One region of the Shewanella sp. CAL98-MNA-CIBAN-0140 genome, then DNA from elsewhere that is predicted to be linked to it. Evidence: predicted binding sites of a transcription regulator. Region 1 holds the regulator's gene; each other region holds the start of a gene.

Region 1 (2,281 bases):
GTCATTTTATCCAATTAAAGATGAAGAATGTTTCATCCTTGTTAACCACATTACTTGTAGATTAAACATTGATCAAGATCACTTTGTTGGTAAATAGGCTAAAAAAAGATGAAAAAAAGCCCTGAATTCAATGCAGGGCTTGGTAATTAAGGATTTATGCTTAGTGAAATGAGCAAAAATTACCTGCTCCACTTGTTAATGTAGAGTTAACAAGTTGATGTTTGTGAGGTAAGTGAGCATTCACATTTTCAATTACCACGCCTAATGCTCGCGCGCTCTTAGCGACAATTTCCAATCGACGACTATCGCGAGCATCGAGTGAACTTGTCCAAGTAACCACTGCACTAGAAGTTCCGCTCGTGAGAGCTTTTTCCATGGCCCATAATGTTTCGACTTCATCTTTGGTGTGCACCAGTAAAATACGATCCATTCTCACTCCAGCACTGGCCAGCATATGCTTATAGCCTATGTGAGGTGGACTAATTAATACAATCCATCTGCCTTGTTGGCTCAACGTCGCCAGTTGGCTACACAATTGACTCAGTTCTGCTTCACCTTGGGTGACAGTTTGTAATGTTTGAATGGTTTGGTTGCCATGCAGATCTGTTTCAGTTAAATCTACCCATAAGCCTGGGTGACGTGGCGCTACGCCCATTAGTTTGTTCATGACCAATCTCCATTACGGATAACGCCAACTGCAAGCCCTTCGATGGTTAGGCTTTGGCAACTTAAATCTACTTTTATCGGGTTATAATCTTCATTTTCTGCATGCAGATAAATCATATTACCTTTTTGTTCGAATCGTTTTACGGTGACGTCATCATCAACACGCGCCACCACAACCTGACCATTACGCGCTTGTTGCATTTTATGTACAGCGAGCAAGTCGCCTTCTAAAATACCAATGTTTTTCATGCTATCACCACGAACCCGTAATAAAAAATCTGCGGCGGGTTTAAACATATTTGGGTCGACTTGATAATATTGTTCTACATGCTCTTGCGCCAAAATAGGCTCTCCAGCAGCAACTTGTCCAATGAGTGGCAGACCGATTTCAAGCTGTTCTTCATGAGGTAAACGAATACCTCTCGAGGTACCAGGTATGATCTCGATAAAACCTTTTTTGGCTAATGCTTTTAAATGCTCTTCGGCGGCATTAGCACTTTTAAAGCCAAGACGACTCGCAATTTCAGCACGAGTGGGTGGCATACCTGTTTCGGTGATATTGTTTTTAATTAAGTCTAAAATTTCTGCTTGGCGCGGCGTTAACGGTCTCATGATGGTTCCTGTCTTTTTATACAGTGACTGTCATTATACACAGTGTTTTTGTTCGTGCAAGTATTAACCAACTCTTTTTTGAATATTGTTGGTCAAGTATCATTCAACAACCTGTTTCTATTAGTTATTGTGTATTGATTGTCTGATGTTATTTCTGATAGTGAGAACTCAAGCGTAAAGATAAATCGGTCTGATAGTGTAAGCAGGCTGGTTTCTGGTATCCTATACGACAATATTACAGTGGCTTATGTTGCGAAAATAACCATGTCAAAACCAGATTCAATATTTTTACGAGCGTTAAAATGGATTCAAAAATCGATGGTACTCACGGTTGTTGTGCCACATGATCCTTTTGACGATCTTAATTTAGATCCATCTAAACCTCTGATTTATGTTATGAAAACAGAATCAATCAGTGATGCCGCTGCATTAAGCGAAATCACTGAGAGCTTTGGTATGCCCAGTCCATATGAGCCACTGCAATTGGATGGCCTCAAAGTATCACGCATCGTTTGTCTTGAAGGCCGCAAACCGCTTTTTGGTAAACGCGAAAGCGGTGAAAAATTTATTAATAGTTTTACCAGTCTGTTAGCGCTTCATCGTCAATGTCCTGAGTTAGATATTCAGTTGGTGCCTGTGAGCCTTTATTGGGGTCGCACACCGGGTAAAGAAGATGACAGCATGAAAGCGGCTTTTTTTGAAAGGGAAAACCCGACCTGGCTGCGAAAATGGCTAATGATTTTGTTTCTAGGTCGCCACAATTTTGTACAGTTTTCTAATGCATTATCGCTTCGTCTTATGGCTGATGAACACGGTACCGATAAAAGAATTGCTCACAAATTAATCCGTGTTGCGCGAGTGCATTTCCGCCGTCAACGCAAAGTGATGACAGGGCAGCAATTACCGAATCGGCAAGTGCTTTTTGCGTCGTTACTTAAATCTGATGCAATCAAGAAAGCCATTGAAGAAGAGTCGGTAAACAAAAAAGTATCTGTCGAGAAAG
Region 2 (2,281 bases), on a different contig from region 1:
ATAATTCTTTGTATAATAGTTTTAACTGTCGAGAGTCGTTTTTTCGTAAACTTAAAAACTTGTGCAGTCCAGCCACAACAAAGCCTGAATCAATACCTCCTAAACTTTCATCGGAATTGGAATAAAATCCATATAACGTCGTAGCTCTATTCCCAAGAGATTGCCATGCCGTTGAAAATTCAGCATAAGCTTGTGAACAAAGCTCTTCTCTATCAGCTAACCATAAAACAACATGTTTATTAGATTGCCGTAAGTGTTCAGCAGCAATATTCATTGCCGTTCTTGTTTTTCCTGAACCCGTAGGCAAATGAAGAAGAACGCGTTTATGATTGTTATCAAACTCATTAAGCACTTGATTTGATATGTCTTGTTGATAGGGATATAGAGGATAATTGGGTTCTATTCGAGAAATATTTGTGAAATCTACATTTTGTTGAAGTCGACTCTGATAAACGTCAGACAAGCCAATTTTTTGGGCGAATTCAAATTGGTTTTGTTCAGCCCAGCTAATCGCTGCATCATAGTATTTAGGTGTTATTTGAGTAGGTGTGACATTAAAATCTGGGAATAAATCTAGTAATAAATTGGGGGATAACCTCTCAATCAATTTTTTACGCAGCTTATCATCAAAAACAAAATCGATTTGCTTTACATTTGCAACTACTGTAGCAAGACTTTTTTTATTGTAATTTGCATTTTCATTTATCTGGTTGTCTATCTCATCTAAATCAAGCGCAAATCGAATCGACTCTTTAGGCAAAAAACTTAACAGTTCGTCTTCTGAAAAGTTTGATAAAATCTTACTTAGCATTACAATCCTTTATTCTTCGGCAGCTAGCTGCTAAATCAATTCCTTGTCGATTAAAACAAGATCCCTTATAACAAAAAAACAACATAATTGTTCATTGTATTCATGAATTTACCGTATTGACTAGTTTACTACAATAAAAAAAAATATTTTAAAAAATGCACTGTACAAATGAACAGTCTTTAGGATAAAGTTCTTTCGTTATTTTGAAAATCAGGCTAGTATCGCCTCTGGACAATTTCTCCAGAGGCACTAATAAGCGATGAAAGCTAAGTTTACAGGTCATGACACTTTCCCTCTGCGCTATGGATGGCTATTCAAGGCAGTTAATCATTTGAATTCAAATGGTAAATTCTCAAGTTCTGATGAAGACAGCATTCGTCAATCGATAGTCGAACTTGGTGTTGGTAAAAATATGGTTAAAGCTATTCAGTATTGGGCTGAAGCTTCTAACGTGATTCATTCTGAACGATCAAATAATTCATTTACTCATTCTGTGTCACAAAATGGCGAATATCTTTTTGGTGGTGAAAGCTTAGAGGATGGAAGAGACCCTTACCTAGAACTGCCTGGCTCAATTTGGTTAGTTCATTTCTGGTTAAATTTTAATGTTGAACATTTGACGGCTTACCGTTACTTTTTTAATTTCGCAAATGTGCAACATTTTGAAAAAACAAAGCTCATCGCTGATTGTTTTGAAGATGCAAAAAAACTCGTTGATAGTGAGCTGGGTAATATTTCTACTATAAAGAAAGATATTGACTGCTTTTTGAATACCTATAGTAAAAAGCTCAAAGCTACTCCATCGAAAAAAAGTATCAACATAGATGAAGACCATTTTATTTCACCTTTGTCTGAATTAAATTTGATACAAGATAACGGTGGCGGTTTTTACATTAGTAACCTCGCTGAACGTCCTGAACTGCCGATCGAAATATTTACTTATGCCCTGCTTGAGTTTTTTAAAACTGAAACTGTAGATTCTAAAGTCAGCACTGTTGATTTCGACTCATTATTGAGTAAACCCTGCTCACCCGGTCGGATATTCCGGTTGTCTGAATCAGGATTAGGTCAAAAACTCGATGAAGTTCAGGGCTTTACTGACAACAATATTTCATGGGTCGATTCATTAGGATTAAGGCAAGTCAACGTTTCTGAATATGCAAAGACCAATAGCACTCACTATTTGAATCAATATTATGGCACTAAAAATGACTGAATCACTCATAACTATCAACCAACGTTATAAAAGCTCTACCCGTATTGATGGTGATAGCGAAGATTTACGGTCCTTTATTGACGATTTTATTCTTCATGGTACCGCCGTTAATGTGCTTGATACCGTCAGTCGCGAATACGATGCTAATGCACAAAGGGTATATACCATTACAGGGCCTTATGGTTCAGGTAAATCTACAGTCGCGTTGTTTTTATCATGTTTATTGTCTACTGATACTAAGTTACGCGATTACG
Region 3 (2,281 bases), on a different contig from region 1:
CGATTATCGCATCGAAGAAAACAAGTAACTTTTTTAGTGATTTTTTACGCTAAATGAACAATATTTACCCAATCAAAAGTATTAAAGGCCTGTTTTAGCTTAAAATCAAAAATAAACGCTCGTTTAACTTTAGCCTAATTGCATCCTGCTATCAAAAAGCAGTACAGTGATCTTATTATCACTTTGCTAAGGAATTGCGAGGAATGTCCAGTATTCTTACCCCGCTAATCGCTGTATTTATAATTATGCTTCTCGGCAGTATCATTCAGAAATTGAGACTTTTACCACCAGACACCGATCTGATCCTCAATCAATTTGTCTATTACATAGCCTTCCCAGCGATTTTACTCATTGTTTTAGCTGAAACTCACATTGAAGACATTATTCAGTGGGGCTTTGTTGGTGGCTTTAGCTTGGCGATGATCATTACTTATGCGCTGGTCATTGGCGTATCACTATGGTGCAAGCCTAAGCAGCAAGCGGTTGCCGCAATGCGGGCGTTAAACGCCACGTTTGGCAATACTGCATTTATTGGTATTCCATTGCTGAGCCTATTGTTCCCGGGTCACAAAATGGCATTAGTGGCCGCAGCGATTGCCAGCTTGCTGTCGGTGTTCATGTTCGCGTTTGCTTTAGTCTCTATTGAACTGGCCAGCCGTAATAAACAATCAACCGACCATGCCATCATCATCATGGCTAATGCACTGTATAAAAACCCGATAGTGGTCGGCAGTCTTATTGGCATAGGCCTATCGGCATTTCATATCACCTTACCCGCTAGCCTGGCGTTAGTGCTGCACCAAGTGGGAAACACCTCCAGTCCTTGTGCACTGTTTGCCATCGGAATGGTACTTGCCAAAGCGTTACGGCATCAGTCAATCACGAACATGTTCAGTCTTAGCTTGATTGCAGAACTGAGTTTAATCAACTTACTCAAGATAATTATTCAGCCCCTTATTGCCTTTGGATTACTCAAACTCTTCGGCGTAGAACACGAGTTACTGACTATGGGAGTCCTGTTAGCAGCCTTACCAACTGCAGCAAGTGTGTATTTATTGGCAGACCGATACCAAATTAATGCCAATGGCAGTGCCCAAGGGATTTTATATGGCACATTAGTCACTTTTATTAGTTTGCCTATAATAGAAACACTTTTAAAATCATATGCTTGATAATTGACCGAGTTAAGGCGATAAAATAATCAGTGATATTTTTATGCCAACCACTTTACTGTATATAAAAACAGTATATACTGTTTATCAATACAGTGGTTTAGTCGCTTCATTGAAAGGGATTCATTATGCTTTGCCAACTCAGCATCAATAATTTTGCTATCGTGCGTTTTTTAGAACTCGACTTTAAAGCCGGTATGACAAGCATCACCGGAGAAACCGGTGCAGGTAAATCGATTGCTATCGATGCCCTTGGGTTATGTCTTGGTAATCGCAGTGATGCCAATACCATCAGACCCGGCGCAACGAAAACTGAAGTGAGCGCGCGGTTTACGCTCCACGATGTCCCTTTAGCTAAACGCTGGCTTGAAGATAACGATCTCGATGCTGAAGATGGATGTATTTTACGTCGAACCATTAATAATGATGGCCGATCTAGAGCCTATATTAATAGTAATCCGGTCCCGGTTTCGCAATTAAAAGCCGTTGGTCAACTCCTGATAGGCATTCATGGCCAACATGCTCACCATGCCATGCTTAAAAATGATCATCAGTTAGCCTTACTCGACAGCTACGCTAACCACAAGTTGTTACTTGATGCCGTCAGTGCCAGCTATCAGCGCTGCAAGCAAGTGGAAAACGAGCTAAAGCATCTTGAGCAAGCTCAGCACGAACGCATTTCGCGTCAACAGCTGCTGCAATATCAAGTAGAAGAGCTTAATGAGTTCAACTTAGGCTTGGAAGAATTTGATGAAATAGAACAAGAACACAAACGCTTAGCCAATGGCACAGATTTAATTGAACGTTGCCAAGCTGGTTTACATTTATTGACCGAAAGTGATGAAGGCAATATAGAATCGCTGCTTAATAAAGTGGCCAGTATTGCTGATACGCTTCAAGGCTATGATGAATCCCTTGCTCCTATCGGCACTATGATCAGCGATGCGTTAATTCAAGTACAAGAAAGCGCTAGCGAAATTGAAAGTTATTTAAGCAGTTTAGAGCTTGATCCAGAACATTTTGCCTATTTAGAAAAACGCCTTTCAACGGCAATGCAATTGGCGCGTAAGCATCATGTGAGTGCTGATAAGTTGGCGCTACATCATCAA

What was found. The regulator LexA, encoded in region 1, represses DNA repair genes until DNA is damaged. The targets are predictions, from matches to a motif close to TACTGTATNNNNATACAGTA.
Region 2: the regulator LexA is predicted to act here: its motif matches at 970-989, upstream of AAEY93_RS03440 (DUF4007 family protein).
Region 3: the regulator LexA is predicted to act here: its motif matches at 1,229-1,248, upstream of recN (DNA repair protein RecN).

The regions. Positions count from the first base shown of each region.
Region 1 is NZ_JBEOPI010000021.1:46,759-49,039, forward strand. It holds gene AAEY93_RS12235 (cell division inhibitor SulA) at 161-667, opposite strand; gene lexA (transcriptional repressor LexA) at 664-1,278, opposite strand; gene plsB (glycerol-3-phosphate 1-O-acyltransferase PlsB) at 1,543-2,281, shown strand, end outside.
Region 2 is NZ_JBEOPI010000004.1:84,462-86,742, forward strand. It holds gene AAEY93_RS03435 (DEAD/DEAH box helicase) at 1-811, opposite strand, end outside; gene AAEY93_RS03440 (DUF4007 family protein) at 1,071-2,027, shown strand; gene AAEY93_RS03445 (DEAD/DEAH box helicase family protein) at 2,020-2,281, shown strand, end outside.
Region 3 is NZ_JBEOPI010000047.1:27,027-29,307, forward strand. It holds gene AAEY93_RS18375 (AEC family transporter) at 204-1,172, shown strand; gene recN (DNA repair protein RecN) at 1,301-2,281, shown strand, end outside.